DNA from 3 places in the Bradyrhizobium sp. 215_C5_N1_1 genome. Region 3 is predicted to be linked to each of the others. Evidence: predicted binding sites of a transcription regulator. Region 3 holds the regulator's gene; each other region holds the start of a gene.
The links. The regulator PhoB, encoded in region 3, activates phosphate uptake and scavenging genes when phosphate is short. The targets are predictions, from matches to a motif close to TGTCATNNANCTGTCAT.
Positions count from the first base shown of each region.

Region 1: AB7G19_RS25840 (acetoacetate decarboxylase) is a predicted target of PhoB. The motif match lies at 4,103-4,119, and genes of this name have one in related genera.
Region 2: AB7G19_RS24860 (RNA degradosome polyphosphate kinase) is a predicted target of PhoB. The motif match lies at 1,258-1,274, and genes of this name have one in related genera.

Region 1 covers NZ_CP197228.1:5,310,781-5,318,516, forward strand. Annotated here, with positions in the region: gene AB7G19_RS25825 (MFS transporter) at 1-596, shown strand, start outside; gene AB7G19_RS25830 (carbohydrate porin) at 593-1,996, opposite strand; gene AB7G19_RS25835 (transporter) at 2,018-3,034, opposite strand; gene AB7G19_RS25840 (acetoacetate decarboxylase) at 3,150-3,932, opposite strand; gene AB7G19_RS25845 (patatin-like phospholipase family protein) at 4,159-5,334, shown strand; gene AB7G19_RS25850 (type 1 glutamine amidotransferase domain-containing protein) at 5,801-6,601, shown strand; gene AB7G19_RS25855 (TadE/TadG family type IV pilus assembly protein) at 6,719-7,372, opposite strand; gene AB7G19_RS25860 (TadE/TadG family type IV pilus assembly protein) at 7,372-7,736, opposite strand, start outside.
Region 2 covers NZ_CP197228.1:5,116,325-5,124,060, forward strand. Annotated here, with positions in the region: gene AB7G19_RS24850 (CDP-alcohol phosphatidyltransferase family protein) at 1-413, shown strand, start outside; gene AB7G19_RS24855 (chromosomal replication initiator DnaA) at 526-1,203, shown strand; gene AB7G19_RS24860 (RNA degradosome polyphosphate kinase) at 1,348-3,540, shown strand; gene ppx (exopolyphosphatase) at 3,556-5,058, shown strand; gene AB7G19_RS24870 (PepSY-associated TM helix domain-containing protein) at 5,156-6,304, opposite strand; gene AB7G19_RS24875 (TonB-dependent receptor) at 6,335-7,736, opposite strand, start outside.
Region 3 covers NZ_CP197228.1:8,540,984-8,548,719, forward strand. Annotated here, with positions in the region: gene argF (ornithine carbamoyltransferase) at 1-566, opposite strand, end outside; gene AB7G19_RS41235 (aspartate aminotransferase family protein) at 566-1,774, opposite strand; gene AB7G19_RS41240 (GcrA family cell cycle regulator) at 2,231-2,743, shown strand; gene phoB (phosphate regulon transcriptional regulator PhoB) at 2,978-3,685, opposite strand; gene phoU (phosphate signaling complex protein PhoU) at 3,701-4,417, opposite strand; gene pstB (phosphate ABC transporter ATP-binding protein PstB) at 4,429-5,250, opposite strand; gene pstA (phosphate ABC transporter permease PstA) at 5,247-6,092, opposite strand; gene pstC (phosphate ABC transporter permease subunit PstC) at 6,094-7,083, opposite strand; gene pstS (phosphate ABC transporter substrate-binding protein PstS) at 7,228-7,736, opposite strand, start outside.

The sequences.
Region 1 (7,736 bases), 3.2 Mb from region 3:
TGCGCGACGCCTCGAAGTCGCGCGCGTTCTGGATCCTGTTTGCGACCTTCTTCGTCTGCGGCGCGTCGACCAACGGCCTCGTCCAGGTGCACCTGATCCCGATGTGCCTCGATTTCGGCATCCCGCAGGTGCAGGCGGCAGGCCTGCTCGCCGCGATGGGCATCTTCGACTTCTTCGGCACCATCATGTCGGGCTGGCTGTCGGACCGCTACGACAACCGCTATTTGCTGTTCTGGTACTACGGCCTGCGCGGGCTCTCGCTGATCTTCCTGCCTTTCAGCGACTTCTCGTTCTACGGGCTGTCGCTGTTCGCAATGTTCTACGGGCTCGACTGGATCGCCACGGTGCCGCCGACGGTGCGGCTCACCGCGCAGAAATTCGGACCCGAGCGCGCCAATCTGGTGTTCGGCTGGATCTTTGCCGGCCATCAGCTCGGCGCCGGCACCGCGGCGTTCGGCGCCGGTTTCTCGCGGACGGTCTATGAGAGCTACCTGCCCGCGTTCTTCATCGCCGGCGCGCTCTGCGTGTTCGCCTCGCTGATCGTGCTGGCGCTGTCGCGGCAACCGAAGGCCGAGCCGAAGCCGGCGATGGCCTAGTACCTGATCGTGGTGGTGACGCCGAACACTGCGGCGTCACCGATCCGCGACACGCCGGTCGGATCGTTCGGATTGGGGATGCCGCCGGAGGGGCGGAACACGTATTGGAAGTAAGGCGCGATCAGCCAGCCCGGCTTGATATGCGCTTCGTAGATCATCTCGATCAGCGTCTCGTTGCTGCGCACCGGACTCTGGATGCCGGTGGAAGCCTGCGTATCAATGTCAAGATTGCGCGCGGTGTTCGAAATCCGCATATAGGCCATTGCCACGCCGAAGCGATCGAGCGGACGGCCTGGCGTGAAGCCGACGAAGCCGATGCCGCCGTCCACATAAAGGTCGATCAGATTGCGGTCCGGCGGGCTGTAGGCGATGCGGCCGAACGCGGTGACGCCCGGGATCGAGGCTGACGTGGTGTTGTCCTTCACCTCCGGCGGGCGATAGAGCACCTGCTCGATGACGGCGAAGATACCGTAATTGCCGCGAAGTCTTGCAGGTACACCGCTTCCGCCGGGATCGGCGATCGAGAGCCCCTCGGCCGTAAAACGCTGGCTGTCGAACGAGCCGTAATGCTTCCAGGCGCCCGGCGTGAAATTGCCGGCGAGCGGCCGGCCGCCGATATCGATGTCGTAGTTGAAGCGGACCTGCCCGATCACCCACGGCGGATCGTTGACGCGGAACGCCAGGCCATGATGGTCGCGCAGCTGCGGATCCTGATCGCCCGGACCTGACGGATCGCCGTTGAACACCGCACCGAACGCGGTGATGTTGTCGGTCAGCGCCGCCTTGATGCGGATACCGGGCACAGCGATCGGCGGTGCCGGGCCGCCGGCCGGAAGGTTGCTCGCCTTGATCGCGGGCCAGCCGAAGGTGCCGTTGATGAAGAGGTCGTCGGTCTGGCTGTCGAAAAACTCGACGTCGGCGGCCTGCTGGCCGGCCCTGATGTTCAGGCGATCGCCAAAGAAGCTCTGCTCGAAATAGGCGTTGTAGAGCCGCTGGTCCGGCAATGCCTCGATCTCGCTGATGGTGGCGAGATTCATTACGTAGTTGCGGCTCAGTCCCTGCCCGTAGATCACGAACGCATTGGCGTAGAAGCGGCCGCCGGTCCAGCCGACGAGCTTGTCGAGATCGGCATCGACCGAGAGATCGAGGCGCCCGAAATGGATGGCGCCACGCTTCACGCCGCCGGAGACGTTAGTGATGTTGTCGGCGATATAGGTGGCGCCGAAATTCAGGCCTTTGTTGGCGAGTCCGTCATGCCATTCGTTGAACCATTTTGGCGCCAGCCATTCGGCCGCGCTTTCGTCCTTGGCGCCGGCGAACGCGCCGGTGCTCGCCACCGTTGAGGCCAGCACGATCGCGGCCGCATTTCGCAGCGGAAATCTGTGGGACGTCCCGATCACGGCTGATACCGGCTGCGTACGCTACCTGAAGATGCCCGTGCGCCGCATGAACAGATAGGCCGCCCCCACCGACGAGGCCATCAGGAGCGCCGCCCAGAGAAATCCGCTCTCGACGTCGGTGAGCGGCAGGCCCTTGGTGTTCATGCCGAAGATGCCGGTGATCAGGGTCGGCGGCAGCAGCAGCGAGGTCACGATGGAGAGCGTGTGGAGGTGGTGGTTGCTCTCCTCCTCGTTCTTGAAGCGCAGCTCCTCCTCGAGCAGGCGGCTGCGTTCGCGGAGCTCGACGATATCGTGATCGAGCCCGTCCAGCCGCTGCGCCAGCTTGCCGGCGTGAATGCGCAAGGCCGGCGCGAGATGATCGGTGTTCTTCTGATCGAGGCGGTGGAACAGCACGCGCAGGCCGGTGAGCTGGCGATGCAACCTGACGCAGGTCCGGCGCAGCCGGCCGAGATTGCGGCGCATCTCCGGCTTGGCGTCGTCGGCCAAAATCCGTTCCTCGATGTCGTCGATCTCCTGGCCGAGCTTGTCCGCCATCCGGTCCAGCGTGTCGGCGACCTCGTCGACGATCTTTTCCAGGAGATGGGCGACGTTGTCGACGCGGTAGCCGCCTTCGAGCACGCGGCGCGTCGCATCGGCCGAGCACAGCGCCTGATGCCGGCCGCTGACGAGAAGATGCTCGGTCATGGCGAAACGCAGGAACGCAGTCTCTTCCGTCGCACTGTCGATGTCGCGCACGAGATCGGAGAAGACACCGTAGACGCAATGGTCGATGACGTGAAGCTGCTGGAAAGTGTCGTTGGACAGCAGGAGGTCGCGCGCCAGCGGCGGCAGCTGTGACGCCGCGATCCAGGGCCGCGCGCGCGCATCGGTCAGATTGAAATGCAGCCAGAGCCGGCCGTCATGGCTGAACTCGATCGGCTGGTCGATCGGCAGCGCCTCGGCGCTGCCGTCGCCGTGCAGCCGGAACGCCCAGACCAGGCCGGGAATGGCGGGCACGGAATCCGATATCGCGCTGACAAGCTTCGCCGGCTCAGCCATGGCCAACCCCAACCGTCAACAAATGCCCCGTTTCCGGAAGATGGCTGACGGCATCCTCCGGACCTCTCGCGGGTACTCAATTACGGCTTTGTTACAGTTTGATGATGGTGCCGCCCTACTCCGCGGCCAGCCCCGTCGCGGCCATCGCCTCGGCCTCCTTGACGTAGTCGTGCACGACGCGGCCGAACGGCAGCGTGAGATCGGCGATGTAGTGGTGCGCGCCCAGGCAGCGGCGAACCGGGAAATCCGCGACCGGCGCGTTGACATGCGGCACCAGATGCAGCCGGCCGGGCCCCATCCAGGAGCCCTTCGGCACGATGTCGATGAGGTTGATCGCGACGAGCTGACAGACTTCGAGACGGCCGTCGACGCCCGGGATCATCTTCAGATTGATCTGCGTCTTCGACAGCGTCGCACGGGTGCGATCGCCGTTGCCGGCCATGCTCTCGTGCTTGTAGCCCATCGTGCCCATGGCGACGAGCTGGCCGGCATATTCCAGCGTACCCGTCAGCGTGTCCTTGACGATCTCGAGTTTCGGATGGGCGTATTTCTTGGGAAAGCCCCAGATCTCGCGGCCCGCCGCGATCGGCGGATCATCATCCAGATACATCTGCGAGACGAAATTGACCTCCTCGCCGTTGAGGCGCGCCGGAATGACGAGGCCGGATTCGGTGTAGCTGCCGAAGCCGGAGGAGTCCGGCATCTTGATCCATTCGTAATGCACGATCGGCTGGTCGATCGGCTCCAGCGGCTCAGGCAGGCCGGCGCGGATCAGCTCCGGATCGGTCTCGTAGGTGATGACGAGGAATTCGCGGTTGACGAAGCGATAGGGCCCGGCCGGATAGCTCGGCCCCGCCGCCGGCATGGACGGAAGTCTCAGCACGTCTTCCCTGCGCATCGCTGGTCTCCTGTGTGATGTCTGTGATGTCGGCCCGGCGGCTAAAGGCAAGATGCAAATTGCTAGCCGCCGTCATTGACTGCGATGTGAAGCTTTTCCGTCAGCCGCACGACCTCCCGCCATTCCCGCTGCGGTCGGCCTGCATGCAGACGATGCATCGGCGCTGAAATTGTCATCACGCCGTCACTGCCGGACGCAATCGTTTGGTCCACGCTAGGAGGCACCCATGGACGCCCGCACGTCGCAACCGGCTCATCAGACGCATCAGCCTCCCGCACGGGGCTGGCGCCCCGAACGCTGCGACCGCGTCGCGCTGGTGCTGCAAGGTGGCGGCGCGCTTGGCGCCTACCAGGCCGGCGTCTACCAGGCGCTGCACGAAGCCGGCATCGAGCCCGACTGGGTCTGCGGCGTTTCAATCGGTGCAATCAATTCTGCCATCATCGCCGGCAACAAGCCGGAGAAGCGGCTGGAGGCGCTGCGCATCTTCTGGGAGCGCATCACCAACCGCAAGATCTGGCATTACACGCCCGACGGCGACATCTTCCGCCAGTGGCGCAATCTCACCAGTGCGTGGATGACGTCGGCGATGGGCCAGCCCGGCTTCTTCACCCCGCACCAGGTCAATCCCTGGTTCAGCCCGGTCGGCGCGCGCACCGCAACCAGCTATTACGACACGATGCCGCTGAAGGAGAGCCTGCTGGAGCTCGTCGACTTCGACCTCATCAACGAGAAGAAGGTCCGTTTCGCAGTCGGCGCGGTCAACGTGCTCTCGGGCAACTTCATCTATTTCGACAATTCCCATGACGAGATCGAGCCGGAGCACATCATGGCCTCCGGCGCCCTGCCCCCGGCGCTGCCGATGGTGCGGATCGGCACAGATCATTTCTGGGACGGCGGCATCGTCTCCAACACACCGCTCCAGCATCTGCTGGACCAGGAGGACGCGCTCAACTCGCTGGTGTTCCAGGTCGACCTGTTCAGCGCGCGGGGCGTGCTGCCGCGCTCGATCCAGGACGTGATGGCCCGCCACAAGGACATCATGTATTCCTCGCGCACGCGCCACAACACCGACGTCTACCGCCGCACCCACAACCTCAAGGTTCTGCTCTACAAGGCGCTGGCGAAAGTCCCGGACGAGCAACTCTCCGACGAGGATCGCCAGCTCAAGTCGAGCCTGCGCCGCATGCCGGAGATCGCGATCCTGCACCTGATCTACCAGCAGAAGGCCTATGAGGGCGACGCCAAGGACCACGAATTTTCGGGCACCTCGATGCGCGAGCACTGGACGAGCGGCTACGAGGACACCAAGCGCACGCTGAAGCGCCGCGACTGGATCAAGATGCCGGACGAAGGCATGGGCCTCGTGGTGCACGACGTGCACCGGGAGACGGAGAGCGCGTAAAGCACCCCGCGCGGGCTGCTCCAAACAAAACTGCGAAAACAACCCCATGCACAGTAGCCGGCGCGTGGCGGATCAATGACTTACGTTTTACCGAAGTAGACTTGACTCGTCGGGCAAAACAGGAGCATGATGGCATCATTGCAAAATCGCACGATGCATCAGCTCCAGGCCGATCGCGCCACATGGTCAGACTACGCCGCATCCCCTAAATTGCGCGCGGAATGACGTTGGGAGGCTGGCTTGCGCGCCATCAGCGAAGCCGCTTACTTCTTCGGCAGCGACAGATTATTCCCTCCGCAGGAGCCTTCGGGGCGAGCTTGCGGAGCGAAGCGGCGTGCTCCGCCCGATCTGCTCCAGTCGTTGCTTGAAACGCCAGAACGGTCGTCGCGTCAGGTTGCCGTTCGCGTCGGCCGGATTGTTATGAAGTTCTAACCGCAAGACGATCAAGCAAATCGCAGGAGACACCATGTCCAAAGGAAAAGTGCTCGTTGTCGGCTCCAATGCCACCCGTATCGAAATCCAGGGCGGCGGCACCGGACCGACCGGCCAATACCTCAATGAAACCGTCGTGCCGGCAATGGCCGTGATCGATGCCGGCTACGAGGTGGTGCTGGCGACGCCGAACGGCAAGCAACCGTACATCGATCCGGCCTCCGATCATGCGGCCCATTTCGGCGGCGACGAGAAAGCCTATCGGCGGGGACGCGATTTCTTCGACAAGGACCCGTCGATGACCAACGTGCGCACGTTGCGCGCGATCGTGGACGGAGGACTGGATCAATATGCCGCCGTTTTTGTCCCCGGCGGGCAGGGTCCGGTCGTCGACCTCATGCAGGATCCCGAGCTCGGCAAGATTCTGCGATATTTCCACGACCGGAAGAAGATCACGGCGCTGCTCTGCCACGGACCGATCGCAACTCTGGCCACCCTGCCCGACGCCAAGGCCTATCGCGCCGCCCTGATCGCCGGCGACAAGGCCAAGGTCGCGGAGCTGGGCAAGGGCTGGCAATATGCGGGATACAAGATGACGGTGTTCACCGCCTCGGAAGAGATACCGATCGAGGAGCAGTTCCTGCATGGCAAGATCTACTTCACCATGCCGGACGCGCTGGGAGCTGCGGGTGCCGAGGTCAGCCGAAGCGCCGTCGATTTCGAGCCTTACGTCGTCGAGGACCGCGAGCTGATCACCGGCCAGAATCCGCGGTCCGACCATCCCATCGCGGCAAAGCTGATCGCAGCGCTCGACCGCGCCACTGTGGCGGCGTAAGCGTTTACTCCAATGTCATCCGGCCCGGTGCGCAATTGCGCACAGGGGCCGGGAGGAAATCGGGACGGAAGCGTGCCTCAGCGGCATCCGGCTTCTTTCGGACCGCGTTCCGTGAAACTAACAGGTCTTCTGCTGCAAGTGCTGCACGCAGGTGCAGGTCTTCGCCGCCGGATATTTCACGTCGTAATAGGGAAAACTCGACGTGGCGGGGGTGTTCGTCGAGCAGCGGGGGAACAGGTAATAGCTGTCGGACAGCTTCACCGTGCCGGCGATCGTGAAGCCGAGGTTGGGCGCGTAGTCGTAGGACACCTCGCTCAGGATGAGCGAGATGTTGGCATTGCTGGTGCCGCCCGGCGCGGTAAAGGACGACAAGGTCATCTGCTGACCGGCGGCCCTCGCCCCCGACGTACTGGTCGACTTGCTCCATTGCACCGTCGCGTTGCCATTGCTGTCGGTCGAGACCTCGGAGACCGTGATCGTCATCAGCGAGGTGCTGCCGTTCTTGATGGGATAGGGAGCCATGATGGAGCTCGCCGCAGCGAGAATGCCGTCCATCTGGGTCGACGTGACGGCCGTGTTCTGCGAGATCATGTCGGCAACGCTGTGCGCAGTCGCGCTGACCTTGACGTTCATGGCGAGCCCGTTCCCGAGCTCGACGCCGCCGACATAGAGCACCAGCATGAACGGCGTCACGATGGCGAACTCCGTCGCTGCAACAGCGCGTACATCGGTCAACATCTGCCGAGCGCGAGACGACAGGGCGGAGATCATCAGGTAGCTCCTGGCTCGTTCTGGAACGCGGCGGACGACATGAGCAGCCGGTTGCCATTGCTAAGGTTCGAGAGATTGAAGCCGAGCGGCCCGAGCACGACCGGCCAGACATACATGACGCGGAGAACGACGATATCGCCGGAATCGCCCGGATTGTATTGCCAGCTGTTGGTCACATTGCCCGAGCCGTCGAAGGTCAGCGTGGGCGTCGCCGTGTTCGCGGAAGACCAGGACGTTGCGACCTGCATGTCGACCATCAGGCCGCTGCAATTGAACAGGATCACGATCTGATCGCAGACCTTCTGCTTGAAAACCGCCTGGTTCATCTGGGCCGACTGAACCTGCCCCGTCATGACGAGACGCG
Region 2 (7,736 bases), 3.4 Mb from region 3:
ACGGCTTCCTCGCCAAGCGCTTCAACATGACGAGCGAGCTCGGCGCCCTGCTCGATCCGCTCGCGGACAAGGCGCTGCTGGTCTCGATCTATCTGGCACTGGGGATCTGGGGCGACATCCCGCGCTGGATCGTGATCCTGGTGGTGTCGCGCGACATCATGATCGTCGCCGCCGTGATCGTGTCCTGGCTGTTCGACAAGCCGGTCGAGATGAAGCCGTCGAAGGTGTCGAAGCTCAACACCGCCGCCCAGGTGGCCTACGCGGCGCTGGTGCTGGCCTCCCTCGCTTTCGGCTTCAAACCGGCGCCCTATGATATGATCCTGATGGGCCTCGTCACGGTCTTCACGCTCTCTTCCGTGTCGCTCTATCTCGTCGAGTGGCTGCGGCACATGAGCACGATCGAGGCCAAGTAGCACGATCGAGGCCAAATGAGCCGGGATGCGGCCCCGCAAAAGGCCAACTCCCGCTCGATGACGTCGAATCTCTTCAAACGAAGCCGGCGCGCCGGCACGGAGCACAGCAAGCGTGGCAGGCCGCGTTCATCCCCGACAATTGGCATTCTCGCTTCCGCACGCGGAAAGCCTCAGCCGGGACAATTTTCTCGAAGGCCCCGCCAACGAAGCCGGTCTTGCCCTCATCGATGCCTGGCCTGAATGGCCGAACCGGATCATGTGGCTGGCCGGCCCGGAAGGAAGCGGCAAGAGCCATCTCGCCGCGATCTGGGCCGAGGCTTCCGGCGCCCGCTCGACCACAGCCAATGGGTTGACCGCCGAAAACGTCCCGGGCGCGCTCGCCACCGGCGCGCTGGTGGTCGAGGATCTCAGGGCAAAACAGTTCGACGAGCGGGCCCTGTTTCATCTGATGAACCTCGCGCGCGAGGATGGGGCCTACCTGCTCTTCACCGGCCGCGAGGTACCGGCGTCGATCGAGATCGAGCTGCGCGACCTGCGCTCGCGGCTGCGCGCGGTGCCTGTGATCTCGCTGCTGCCGCCCGACGACCAGCTCTTCCGCGGCCTGATCGTCAAGTTCTGCGCCGACCGCCAGCTCACCGTGGATGAGAGCGTGGTCAGCTACCTCGCCACCCGCCTGGAGCGGTCCTCGGCGGCCGCGCGGGAGGCCGTGCAGCTGCTCGACAGCGAGGCCCTGCGCCTCGGTCGCCCCGTCACGCGGGCGCTGGCCGCCGAGCTGCTTCGGGACGCCTGACCCTTCCGCCTTGGCTCCAAGGCCGCTTGACGCGGCGCAGCGGCGGAACATCAATGTCATCGAAACGTCATCGGACTAACACATGCTCCCGCCGGTTTTGCGCATAAGTCGCAAATTGAGGCGAACTGGATGGATCGACTTCTGATGGACTCTGCGCAAGCTGTTGAAATTAAAGAAAAAGCCCCGGAGACCGAGGGCCTGCCGGCGATTGCCTCAAGTCCCGAGCGCTTCATCAATCGCGAGCTCTCCTGGCTGCACTTCAACCGCCGCGTCCTCGAGGAAGCGGTCAATCCCAGCCACCCCATGCTGGAGCGGGTGCGTTTCTTGTCGATTTCAGCGAATAACCTCGACGAATTCTTCATGGTCCGCGTCGCCGGCATCAAGGCCCAGATCCGCGAGGGCATCGCCGAGCGCAGCCCCGACGGCCTGACGCCGTCCGAACAGCTCGCGCTGATCAACCGCACCGTCTCGCAGCTTGCCTCTGACCAGCAGGCGATCTGGCGCGACCTGCGCGGCACGCTGGCCGACGTCGGCATCGTGCTGGTCGACGGCAAGGACGTCACCAAGGCGGAACGAACCTGGGTCGAGGACTACTTCCTCAACAACGTGTTTCCGCTGTTGACCCCGCTCGCGATCGACCCGGCTCACCCCTTCCCGTTCATTCCGAGCCTCGGCTTCACCATCGCGCTCCAGCTCACGCGCGCCGCCGACGGCAAGCAGATGAACGCGCTGATTCGTATGCCCGGCAAGATCGACCGCTTCATCCGGTTGCCGGCCGAGGGCAAGGTCGTGCGGCTGATCTCGCTCGAGCAGGCGACCGGGCTGTTCATCAACCGCCTGTTCCCCGGCTACAATCTCCACGGCCAGGGCGCCTTCCGCATCATCCGCGACTCCGAGCTCGAAATCGAGGAAGAGGCCGAAGACCTCGTCCGCCTGTTCGAGACCGCTCTGAAGCGCCGCCGCCGCGGGTCCGTGATCCGGCTCGAGATCGACGGCAAGATGCCGGAGGAGCTGCGCAGCTTCGTGCAGCATGCGCTGTCGGCCGCCGACGACGAGGTCTTCCTGGTCGACGGCGTGCTCGCCATGAACGAGCTCTCGCAGCTCACCCGCCTCGACCGGCCCGATCTCGAATTCACCCCTTACGTACCGCGCCATCCCGAGCGCGTGCGCGAGCATGGCGGCGACATCTTTGCCGCGATCCGGCAGAAGGACCTCGTCGTCCATCATCCCTACGAATCCTTCGACGTGGTGGTGCAGTTCCTGCAGCAGGCCGCCCGCGATCCCGATGTCGTCGCGATCAAGCAGACGCTCTACCGCACCTCCAACAACTCCCCGATTGTGCGCACGCTGGCGGAAGCCGCCGAAGCCGGCAAGTCCGTCACCGCGCTGATCGAATTGAAGGCGCGCTTCGACGAGGAGGCCAACATCCGCTGGGCCCGCGACCTCGAACGCGCCGGCGTGCAGGTCGTCTACGGCTTCCTCGAACTGAAGACGCACGCGAAGCTCTCGATGGTGGTGCGCCGCGAGGGCGGCGGCCTCACCACTTACGTCCACACCGGCACCGGCAACTATCACCCCGTCACCGCACGTATCTACACCGACCTCTCCTACTTCACCTCGGATCCGACCATCGGCCGCGACGCGGCGCGCGTGTTCAACTTCATCACCGGTTATGCCGCGCCGAGCGATCTGGAAAAGATGGCGGTGTCGCCGCTGACGTTGCGCAAGCGCATCATCGAGCACATCCAAGGCGAGACCGCGCATGCGCGGCATGGCCGACCCGGCGCGGTCTGGATGAAGATGAATGCGCTGGTCGACCCCGACATCATCGACGCGCTCTACGAGGCCTCGCAAGCCGGCGTCCAGGTCGAGCTCGTCGTGCGCGGAATCTGCTGCCTCAGGCCCGGCATTCCAGGCCTGTCGGAGAACATCCGCGTCAAGTCGATCATCGGGCGCTTCCTGGAACACGGCCGAATCTACTGTTTCGGCATGGGCCAGGGCCTGCCGAGCGCGAAAGCGGCTGTGTATATCTCCTCGGCCGACATGATGCCGCGCAACCTCGACCGCCGCGTCGAGGTGCTGTGTCCGCTGCAAAATCCCACGGTGCATCAGCAGGTTCTCGAACAGATCATGGTCGCGAATCTGAAGGACAATGAGCAGAGCTGGCAATTGTTGCCGGACGGGTCCTCGACGCGTATGAAGACCGCGAAGGGCGAGGAGCCTTTCAATGTCCACAACTACTTCATGACAAATCCGAGTCTATCTGGCCGTGGAAAGTCGCTCAAGGAATCCTCGCCGCGCCGTCTCACGCGCCGTAATGAACGTCATCAGTCTTGATCCGGGATCGAGGACGTGAAGCGGCCGCGTAAGCGCGGCTCGAGCGTCGCGGTCATCGATATCGGTTCCAACTCGGTCCGTCTCGTCGTCTACGAGGGACTGACGCGGAGCCTCATTCCGATCTTCAACGAGAAGACGCTGTGCGGCCTCGGGCGCGAGGTGCAGAGCACGGGCCTGCTTGCGCCCGATGCCGTCGACAAGGCGCTGACCTCGCTGAAGCGGTTCCGGGCCCTGTGCCGCGTCATGCAGGTCGGTCGCGTGTTTGCGATTGCGACCGCAGCCTGCCGTGACGCCTCCAACGGCCCCGACTTCATCGCGAAAGCCGAGCGCATCTGCGCCGTGAAGATCGAGATCCTGTCGGGCCCGCGCGAGGCGCGGCTGTCGGCGCTCGGCGTGATCTCCGGCATCCATCATCCCGACGGCATTGTCGGCGATCTCGGCGGCGGCTCGCTCGAGCTGATCGACGTGCGCAAGAACAGCGTGCGCAGCGGCGTGACGTTGCCGCTCGGTGGCCTCGCGCTCCAGGACCTCGCGCACAAATCGCTCAAGCGCGCCGACCGCATCGTGCGCGAGGAGCTCGACGAGGTGCCGCAACTCACCGCCGGCCGCGGCCGCACCTTCTACGCCGTCGGCGGCACCTGGCGCGCGCTGGCGCGCATCCACATCATCCAGAGCGGCTATCCGCTCCAGGTAATGCACGGCTACTCCATTTCCGCAGCTGAAGCGCTGGACTTTTCGCGTCGGCTCCGCCGGCTTGCGGCCGCCGACATGCTGGCCGACATCGAGATCGTCGCGGATGCCAGGCGCCCGCTCCTCACCTATGCGGCGCTGGTGCTCGAGCACATCATCCGCGTGGCGAAACCCAAGTCCATCGTGTTCTCGACCTTCGGCGTGCGCGAGGGCCTCTTGCACGAGAAGCTGTCGGAATCCGAGCGCAACAAGGACGGGCTGATCTGCGCCGCGGAAGAGCTCAATCAGCTGCTGTCGCGTTCGGCAAAGCACGCCCGCGAGCTGATCGCCTGGACCGACCGCCTCGCGCGCGTGGTGAAGCTGCGCGAGACCGAAGAGGACCGCCGCTTGCGCCACACCGCGTGCCTGCTCTCCGACATCGGCTGGCGCGTGCATCCCGACCATCGCGGCGAGCAGACGCTGAGCCTGGTCGTCAACGGCAATTTCGGCGCAATCACCCACACCGAGCGCGCCTTCGTCGGCCTGTCCGTGTTCTACCGCTATGCCGGCCTGAGCGAGGAGAACCAGCCGCCGGTGACCATGCAGGAACTGCTGACACCGGCCCAGCTCGAACGTGCCCGTCTGCTGGGCGCGGCGTTCCGCGTCGCCCATCTGATCTCGGCAGCACGCCCGGGTGTGCTGCCGGCTACGCATTTCCGCAGCCAGGGCCGCAATCTGATGCTGGTGTTCGAGCACCGGCTCGTCGACCTCGTCGCCGACCGCGTCGGCAGCCGCTTCCGCGCCCTCGCCCGCCTGATCGGCCGCTCCGGCTCGATCGTGCGGCGCTAGAGCATGATCCGGAAAAGTGCGCAGCGGTTTTCCGAAAAGATCATGCTCAAACAACAACCTAAAGCGCGATAAGGATTCATTCCAAGCTCATCGCGCTTTAGACTCGCCGGCCGGTCCTGATCCTTCCCGGACGCTTCTTGAGCCACATGATCGCGCCGCTGATGAACAGGGCGAGAGGTGCGAAGCCGGTTGCGAACACGAACAGGCGCCCGATCAGCCCGAACGTCGCGCCGTTATGGATCCAGAGCTGTTCGGCCAGATAGCGATCCCCCATCGACATCGCGGCCGAAGTGCGATCGTGCACCACTGCGCCACTCCATGGATCGAGCCAGATCGCCCCCCGGGCACGTACCGCGGGATCAACACCCGCGGCCCGGAACTGCACCCGCCACGTGTTGCGCGTTTCGGTGGGCGGGCTCAGCATGGCAACCGCCATGCCCGGCTTGGCCGCTTGCGCGCTCCGCATGATCGCATCGGGTGATAGCGGCGGTGTCCCCGTGGGGGGCGGCGCTTCGATCCGCGGCGACGGATCGGCTGTCGGTTGCGACACAAGGCCAACGATGGGACGCACGACGTCGGGAAAAATGATCCCGACGCCGGTCATCGAGATCACCGTGAGCGCGAGCAGCGCCCAAAAGCCGGCCGTGCCGTGGAGGTCGAAAACAAATCGAAGCAGCGAAACGTCCTTCCGGACCGACACCGATCGCCAGAATCGACCCGGCCTCGGCCACCACAAGATGAGGCCTGACATGGCCAGGCCGAGCAGCATGAACCCGACAACGCCGACCAGCTCTTTGCCCCACCACTCGTAGAGCAGCAGCGTGTAGTGCAGACGATAAACCTTGAGGGAAAACGCGTTGATGTAGTCACGCCGCCCGAGCACCTTCCCGTTCGAAGGATCGACCATGGTCGTCCAGCGATTCGGGTAGCGGCCTTTCGCAGTTTCATGCGCATGTATCACGACCCAGACCGGCCAGGTCCGATCCGGCGCGAGGATCGTGGCTATCGGCGCGGGATCCGCTGCCGCGGCGGCGCGCATCACCTCGCTCAGCGTAGCCTCTCGTTCCCGACCGGCGGGAGTGTAAAGCGCCGGGTTCAGGGCGGCGTCGATTTCCCGATAGAAGACGATGAAGCTACCCGTGAGGCCGATCAGCACCACGACGATGCCGCCGAGCAATCCGAGCCATCGATGAGCCCACAGAAGCCCGCGCCGTGCGCGTCCGGTGAGGTTCGGGGCCGGCAACATCGCCGTTGCACGCGTCAAAGCCGACCCGCCTCAGAAATCCGTCGACATCGACAATAGCAGGGTTCGCGGGACACCTTGCGACAATGCGGAGAAGCTCGCCACGCCAGCCCAGTAATTGGTATCGAACACGTTCTGAACCAGGGCCCGCAGCGTCACCGGCCGGTTGTTGATCCGCGTGTTGTAGCGGGCACCCAGGTCGAGCCTCGTCCAGGCCGGAACGACCTGCGTGTTCGCCGCATCCAGATATTGGTGTCCCGTATAGATGGTGTTTGCGACCAACGTCAGTCCGGGTGCGAACGGCGTGTCCCATTCGGCGGACAGGTTTGCCTGCACCTGAGGCACACCGATCGGCGTCTTGCCGAGATTGGTTGGCGTGCTTGTCTTTGTCAGCTCTGCATCGATCAACGTCACGCCGCCAAGGACTCGTATGCCCGGCTGCACCTCTCCGAATACGGTGAACTCCAGGCCGCGATTGCGCTGTTCGGCGTCGGCCCGGAAGATCTTGTCGACCCCCAATTGTCCCGACGGCTTGGTGATCTGGAACACGCTGATCGTGGTGGCCAGCATTCCGAAGTCGACCTTGACGCCTGCCTCGTGCTGCTTGCTGAAGTAAGGCGCAAGAACTTCCCCCTGATTGCTCGCGGTCGTCGGTGCGACATCGCCCTTGCTGAGCCCTTCGATGTAGTTGGTGTAGAGCGAAACGTTGCTCCAGGGCTTGACGACGAGGCCGACCATCGGCGTGAGCGCCGTCTGGTCATAGGAGGACGTGACCGCTCCCGTGGTGGTATTGAAGTTGTTGGACTTCACCCCCTGCTGGCGCACGCCGACGGTCAGCTGAAGGCGCTCCTGAAAAACCGACAAAGTGTCAGCCAGCGCCAGGCCGGTCAATTCGGTATCCGAAAGCTTCGGAACAGTCGCGGGAGCAGCAACGAGCTGCTCAGGACGGGCGATCGGCGCATAGATGTTGGACAGAACCGACGTTCCGGACACAGAGCCCCGTGAGATCTGATCCGTGTAGTAGCTGCCCTGGAAACTCACGGCGTGACTGATCGCGCCGGTTTCAAACCGGGCGCGCACACCGGCGTCGGCGACATTCCTGTCGATATCGAATTTGAATCGTCCCGGTGTCGACGTGGTGTTGCCGGCAGCGTTCAGGATCGTCGGCGTGCCGAACAAGCGATCGACCTGGGTCCTGCCGCCACCGCCGTCGGCGAACACCGTCACGGACTCCGTCACATCGTATTCGGCGCGCGCCAGCAGCGAGTTGTCGTGAACCTTGGCCCATTCCCAGGCCTGCGTGACGTTGCGCCTCCCGACCGGCGCGGTCGGGACAGCTACGCCTGTTGCGACCAGAAACGGTCTCGTGGGCGCGTCGAACTTTTCTTCCTGATCGATGAAGTCGAGCGATGCTCTGAATTTCTCACCGCGATAA
Region 3 (7,736 bases):
GCAAGCTCCGGCGGCGTCGCGACATTGAGCTTGAACTTGAAGCGCTCGGCGGCATGCGCCCAGGACGCCAGCACGTTGTTGTCGTCGCCGGTCCAGGCCACCGTCCTGCCCTCGATCGGGCCGCGATGCTCTTCGTAGGTCATGAGGTCGGCCATCACCTGGCAAGGGTGCGAGCGCCGTGTCAGGCCGTTGATGACGGGCACCGTCGCATATTCCGCCAGCTCCAGCAGGGCCTCGTGATTGAGGATGCGGATCATGATGGCGTCGACATAGCGCGACAGCACGCGCGCCGTGTCGGCGATGGTCTCGCCGCGGCCGAGCTGCATCTCGGCGCCGGTCAGCATGATGGGCTCGCCGCCGAGCTGGCGCATGGCGACGTCGAACGAGACGCGGGTGCGCGTGGAGGGACGCTCGAAGATCATCGCCAGCGTCTTGCCTTCCAGCGGCTTCACCGGCTGGTGCGCTTTCTGCTTCGCCTTCATGGCGGAGGAGGCCGCGAGCATGCTCTTGAGCTCCGACAACGGGAGCTCGTTGATATCCAGAAAGTGCTTCGGGGACTTGCTCATCAGCTCGCCGCCCGCTTGGTCTGACTGGACGAGATCGCGGCGCAGGCGCGCTCGAGCCGCCCGACGCTGTCCTCGATTTCGGCTTCGGTGACGATCAAGGGCGGCAGGAAGCGCACGACATTGTCGCCGGCGCCGACCGTGAGCAATTTTTCGTTGCGCAATGCCGCGCCGAGATCGCCTGATGGCACCACGGCCTTGATGCCGATCAGAAGGCCTTCGCCGCGCACTTCGCTGACGATGTCAGGATAACGATCGATCACGGAGGCGAGCTTCTGCTTGAGCAGCAGCGACATCTTCTGCACGTGATCGAAGAAGCCGGGCTTGAGCATGACGTCGAGGACGGCGTTGGCAGCCGAGATCGCGAGCGGATTGCCGCCGAAGGTCGAGCCGTGCGAGCCGGGCCCCATGCCGGCAGCCGCGTCCGCGGTCGCCAGCACCGCGCCGATCGGGAAGCCGCCACCGAGCGCTTTGGCCAGCGACATCACGTCAGGCGTGACGCCGGTGCGGCGATGCGCGAACAGATCGCCGGTGCGGCCCATGCCGGTCTGCACCTCGTCGAACGCGAGCAGCAGGCCCTTCTCATCGCAGAGCTGGCGCAACGCCCTCAGGAAGGCGGGCGTTGCCGAACGCACGCCACCCTCGCCCTGGATCGGCTCGATCAGGATGCCGGCGGTCTGCGGACCGATCGCCTTCTTGACGGCGTCGATATCGCCATGCGGGACCTGGTCGAAGCCGTCCATCGGCGGGCCAAACCCTTCGAGATATTTTGCCGAACCGGTCGCGGCGAGCGTTGCCAGCGTGCGGCCGTGGAAGGCGCCTTCGAAGGTGATGATGCGGTAACGTTCCGGATGACCCTTGGAGAAGTGATGATGGCGGACGAGCTTGATCACACCTTCCAGCGCTTCGGCGCCGGAATTGCAGAAGAACACGAAGTCCGCGAAGCTTTCGTTGCACAGACGCGCGGCGAGCTTCTCGCCGTCCGGGCTCTGGAACAGGTTCGACATGTGCCAGAGTTTGGTGGCCTGCTCTTGCAACGCTTTGACCAACGCAGGGTGAGCATGGCCGAGCGCATTCACCGCCACGCCCGAGGTGAAATCGAGATAGCGATCGCCATTGGTCGCAATCAGCCAGCAGCCTTCACCGCGCTCGAAACCGAGGTCGGACCTGGCGAAAACGGGGAGCAAATGCGGCGCTGCGCTGTTAGTCATGACGATCACTTGAATGTTGCGGACGGCGTGAGCGTGCATTGCGCAACGCACCATTGACCGGCCCGGAAAACGAAACGTGCCGCCTTTTAAGGGCGGCACGCGAGACTATCTTATGCCTGGTGAAACCGGTGTCAATGCCGCCCGGAAAGCCTCGCGAAACGCAGAATCCGTAGTCTTGCGGTGGCGATTTTGCGTATTTCCGCCACGGAACATGTGGAAGCGAGTCGGCGGACTCTTGCGCGTGAGTCACGCCATATTGTAGCGTTTGGCTTGTCAGATACGACATCTCGTGCAGCAGTTCTGATCCTCTAAGTCCTCATGTACCGGCGTAAGCGTTCGGGCGCATCTGGTGCGCCCGGCGAGCCTTAAGGGATTCTGGCGGCACGGGTTTTTCGAAGCTTAGGCATTCGCCGTGCGGCCGCCAGGATGGCAGGCGCCGGCGAAGGAAAGGGTGCAATGACCGTTTTGACCTGGTCGGATGATCGCGTCGAGCAGCTGAAAAAGCTCTGGGAGGCCGGGCTTTCGGCCAGCCAGATCGCCGCTGAACTCGGCAATGTGACCCGCAATGCCGTAATCGGCAAAGTGCACCGGCTCGGCCTGTCGGGCCGCGCCAAGAGCCCTTCATCGGCAGCGCCGCGGCCGCGCAAGGCACGCCCCGCCCAGCACATGATGCGGGTGACCCGCCCGATCGCGCGCGGCAACACCGCGCTGGCGCAAGCCTTCGAAGTCGAGGTCGAGGCCGAACCGGTCACCTACGACAACGTCGTGCCGATGAGCCAGCGGCTGTCGCTGCTGGAGCTGAACGAGGCCACCTGCCACTGGCCGGTCGGCGATCCCTCGAGCCCGGATTTCTTCTTCTGCGGCGGCAAGGCGCTCTCCGGCCTGCCCTACTGCGCCCAGCACTCGCGCGTGGCGTATCAGCCCGCGGCCGATCGCCGGCGCGCGCCGGCGAAGCCGGGTCCGCGCTGAGGTATCGGATTAGCTGACTACGAAGACGGCGCCGTCACGCGATGACGGCTCAACTCACTCGGTGTCGTCCCTGCGAACGCAGGGACCCATAATCCCGGCGCGTAGTTATTGCGCGGGATGATCACTCCGAGTCTTCGCCAAACCACTCCCTGTGGTTATGGGTCCCTGCGTTCGCAGGGACGACATCGAGGATGCGGTGGCAGCCCGCTAAATCACGTCTGCCACAGCAACCCCTTACGCTTGCTCCGCCTTCGCAAAGCGATCGTCCAGTGCGTAGCCCGCGCCGCGGACGGTGCGGATCGGGTCCTGCTCGCGGCCGAGATTGAGCAGCTTGCGCAGGCGCCCGATATGGACGTCGACGGTGCGCTCGTCGATGTAGATGTCACGGCCCCAGACGCTGTCGAGCAGCTGCTCGCGCGAGAACACGCGGCCGGGATGCTCCAGGAAGAACTCCAGCAGGCGATATTCGGTCGGGCCGAGATCGATCGGCCGGCCCGAGCGCGCCACGCGACGCTTGTCGCGGTCGAGCTCGATGTCGCCATAGGCGAGCACGGTGGCGAGCCGCTCGGGGCTGGCGCGCCTGAGCAGGCCCTTCACGCGTGCCAGCAGCTCCGGGACCGAGAACGGCTTGACGATGTAGTCGTCGGCGCCGGTCGCAAGGCCCCGCACCCGCTCGCTCTCCTCGCCGCGCGCGGTGAGCATGATGATCGGGAGCTGCTTGGTCTCGGGCCGGGAGCGCAGCCGCCGGCACAGCTCGATGCCGGAGAGGCCCGGCAGCATCCAGTCGAGCACGATCAAATCGGGGATGTGCTCCTTGAGGCGGGTGTCGGCATCGTCGCCGCGCATCACCGTCTCGACGTCATAGCCGTCGCCTTCGAGGTTGTAGCGGAGAAGCTCGGTGAGAGCTTCCTCGTCCTCAACCACCATAATGCGTGCGCCCATGGTGTTCGTCGCTCCTTAAGTGTTCGGGACCGTCGTGGCGAAGGTCGTCATGTCGCCCTTCGGCCGCTTGTCGGTGATCGCCTGGCCCTCGATCATGTAGAACACGGTCTCGGCGATGTTGGTGGCGTGGTCACCGATGCGCTCGATGTTCTTGGCGCAGAACATCAGATGGATGCAGAACGAGATGTTGCGCGGATCCTCCATCATGTAGGTGAGGAGCTCGCGGAACAGCGAGGTGCAGATGGCGTCGACTTCCTCGTCGCCCTTCCACACCGCCATTGCCGCCGGCAGATCGTGCGCGGCATAGGCGTCCAGCACCGACTTGACCTGTTGCTGCACGAGGTCGGTCATGTGCTCCAGACCGCGGAACAGCTTGAGCGGATGGAAATCCGTCTCCAGCGCCGCGACGCGCTTGCCCATGTTCTTGGCGAGGTCGCCGATCCGCTCGAGATCGGTCGCGACGCGCATGGCGCCGACGATCTCGCGCAGATCCACCGCCATCGGCTGGCGGCGCGCGATGGTGAGAACGGCGCGCTCCTCGATCTTCTTCTGGAGCGCGTCGAGCTCGGCGTCGATGGTCACGACGCGCTGGCCGAGCGCGACGTCGCGGCGGATCAGCGCGTCGACGGAATCGACGATCATGCGCTCGGCGATGCCGCCCATCTCGGCGACCAGGCGCGTGAGTTCCTGGAGGTCGGTGTCGAAGGCCTTTGCGGTATGTTCAGAACCCATGTTCCGTCTCCTCAGCCGAACCGGCCGGTGATGTAATCCTGCGTGCGCCGGTCGGTCGGCGACGTGAAGATCTTGCTGGTGTCGTCGAACTCGATCAGCTCGCCGAGATACATGAAGGCGGTCTTGTCGGAGACGCGCGCCGCCTGCTGCATGTTGTGGGTGACGATCGCGATCGTGTAGTTCTCGGACAGCTCCTGGATCAGCTCCTCGACCTTGGCGGTCGAGATCGGGTCGAGCGCCGAGCAGGGCTCGTCGAACAAGATCACCTCGGGCCGCACCGCGACCGTGCGGGCGATGCAGAGGCGCTGCTGCTGGCCGCCGGAGAGCGACAGGCCGGAGGCGTTGAGCTTGTCCTTGACCTCGTTCCACAGCGCGCCGCCGCGCAGCGCCTTCTCGACGCGGTCGTCCATCTCGGACTTCGAGATCTTCTCATAGAGACGGATGCCGAAGGCGATGTTTTCGTAGATCGTCATCGGGAACGGCGTCGGCTTCTGGAACACCATGCCGACGCGGGCGCGCAGCAAATTGAGGTCCAGCTTGGGGTCGAGGACGTTGGTCTGGTCGAGCATGAGCTGACCGGTGACGCGCTGGCCCGGATAGAGGTCGTACATCCGATTGAAGATGCGCAGCAGGGTCGACTTGCCGCAGCCAGACGGGCCGATGAACGCCGTGACGCGGTTGGTGCCGAGCGCCAGATTGATGTTCTTCAGCGCGTGGTGCTCGCCGTAATAGAAATTGAGGTTGCGCACCGTCACCTTGGCCGGAGCTTCGGGCAGCACCGGCGCCTGGGGCAAACCACCGGCCGCGCTCATCGATACGGAAAGATCACTCATTTTGCGGTCCTCTCGGCGCTCAGAATGCGCGCGCCAATATTCAGGGCAAGAACGGTCAGGGTGATGAGCAGCGCGCCGCTCCAGGCGAGCTGCTTCCAGTAGGCGTAGGGGCTCTGCACGAAATTGTTGATGGTGACCGGCAGGTTCGCCATCGTCTTGTTCAGACCCAGGCTGAAGAACTGGTTCGACAGCGCGGTGAAGAGCAGCGGCGCGGTCTCGCCGGCGACGCGGGCGGTGGCCAGCATCACGCCGGTAATGAGGCCCGAGCGCGCCGCGCGATAGGCGATGCGCTTGATCACCAGCGAGCGCGGCAGGCCGAGCGCCGAGGCCGCCTCACGCAGTGCGTTCGGCACCAGCAGCAGCATGTCCTCGGTCGTGCGCAGCACCACCGGGATGACGATCACCGCAAGCGCGAGGCAGCCGGCAATCGCCGAGAAGCCGCGCATCGGCACCACCACCGCACCATAGATGAACAGGCCGATGATGATCGAGGGCGCCGAGAGCAGGATGTCGTTGATGAAGCGGATCACCGAGGTCAGGCGGTCGTTGCGGCCGTACTCGGCGAGATAGGTGCCGGCGAACAGACCGAGCGGCGCGCCGATGCCGACGCCGAGCACGGTCATGATGATCGAACCCACGATGGCGTTGCGCAGGCCGCCCTCGGTCGAGCCCGGAGGCGGCGTGTCCGCAACGAAGAGCTCCAGGTTCAGGCCGGCAATGCCGTTGTAGAGCAGCGTCATCAGGATCAGCGCGAGCCATGTGACGCCGAAGGCAGCGGCAGCCAGGCAGAGCACACGGATGACGATGTCCATGCGGCGGCGGCGTGCGTAGATCGGGTTCATGTTACTTCCCCGCCTTCTTTTCAAGACGCATCAGCATCAACCGTGCAGCCGCGAGCACGAAGAATGTCAGCACGAACAGCAGCAGGCCGAGCAGGATCAGGCCGGACTGGTGCAGGCCGTCGCTTTCGGCGAACTCCGATGCGATCGCCGCCGAGATCGTGGTGCCCGGGGCGAAGATCGACGACGAGATGCGGAACGAGTTGCCGATGATGAAGGTCACCGCCATGGTCTCGCCGAGCGCGCGGCCGAGCGCCAGCATGACACCGCCGATGACGCCGACGCGGGTATAGGGGATCACCACGCTGCGCACGACTTCCCAGGTGGTGCAGCCGACGCCGTAGGCGGCTTCCTTGAGCACCGGCGGCACCGTCTTGAACACGTCGACCGAGATCGAGGTGATGAAGGGCAGCACCATGATGGCGAGGATCAGCGCCGCGTTGAACAGGCTGAGATAGGACGGCGGGCCTGCGAAGATCGCGCCCAGCACCGGGATGCCGTCGAAGATCTTGATCATGAAGGGCTGGAACGTGTTGGCCAGGAACGGGCCGAGCACGAAGAAGCCCCACATGCCGTAGATGATCGAGGGAATGCCGGCGAGCAGCTCGATCGCCATGCCGATCGGGCGGCGCGCCCATTGCGGGCAGAGCTCGGTCAGAAAGATCGCAATGCCGAGACCGACCGGAATGGCGATCGCCATCGCGATGAAGGAGGTGATGAGCGTGCCGTAGATCGGGCCGAGCGCGCCGAGCACGGGCGGATCTGCCGACGGCGCCCAGCGCTGCGTCCACAGGAAGGCGAAGCCGTATTCCTTCATCGCCGGGAACGCGCCGACGATCAGCGAGATGATGATGCCACCGAGGATGAGGAGCACCGAGATCGCGGACAGCCGCGTGATCCAGTAGAAGGTGAGGTCGCCGAGCTTGAAGGCGCCCAAGGCCTTGGCGCGGTCATACGGTCCGGCGTCGTCGATTACATCGCTCTGAACGGCCATCTCTGCCACGCCGATCCCCTGTGCCCGTTTGATATACGCTTGTTGTCGGTCTTGTTGTTGGTCTTGCGCTCCGGATGCGGCGCGAGGCCGATCCGGAGCGGAGGTCTTGTGAGATCCCGGCGCCCAGTCCGGGACACAGAGCGCTTAGCTCTTGATCTCGGCAGCCCAGGTCTTCTCGATCAGTTGGACGACCGGGTCCGGCATCGGGATGTAGTCGAGCTCTTCAGCCGCCTTGCCGCCGCTCTTGAAGGCCCAGCGGAAGAACTTGATGGCTTCCTGCGAGGCTGCCTTGTCGGTGGCATCCTTGTGCATGAGGATGAAGGTCGCCGCCGTGATCGGCCAGGACTTGTCGCCGGGCTGGTCGGTCAGGATGACGTAGTAGCCGGGAGCCTTGGCCCAGTCGGCGTTGGAAGCGGCCGCCTGGAAGGCTTCGACCGTCGGCTGCACCGGCTTGCCGGCCTTGTTGACGAGGCCGGTGTAGGTCAGCTTGTTCTGCTTGGCATAGGCGTACTCGACGTAGCCGATCGAGTTCTTGGTCTGGCTGATGTTGCCCGACACGCCTTCGTTGCCCTTGGCGCCGACGCCGACCGGCCACTCGACCGCGGTGCCCTCACCGACCTTGCTCTTCCAGTCCGCGCTGGCCTTAGCGAGAT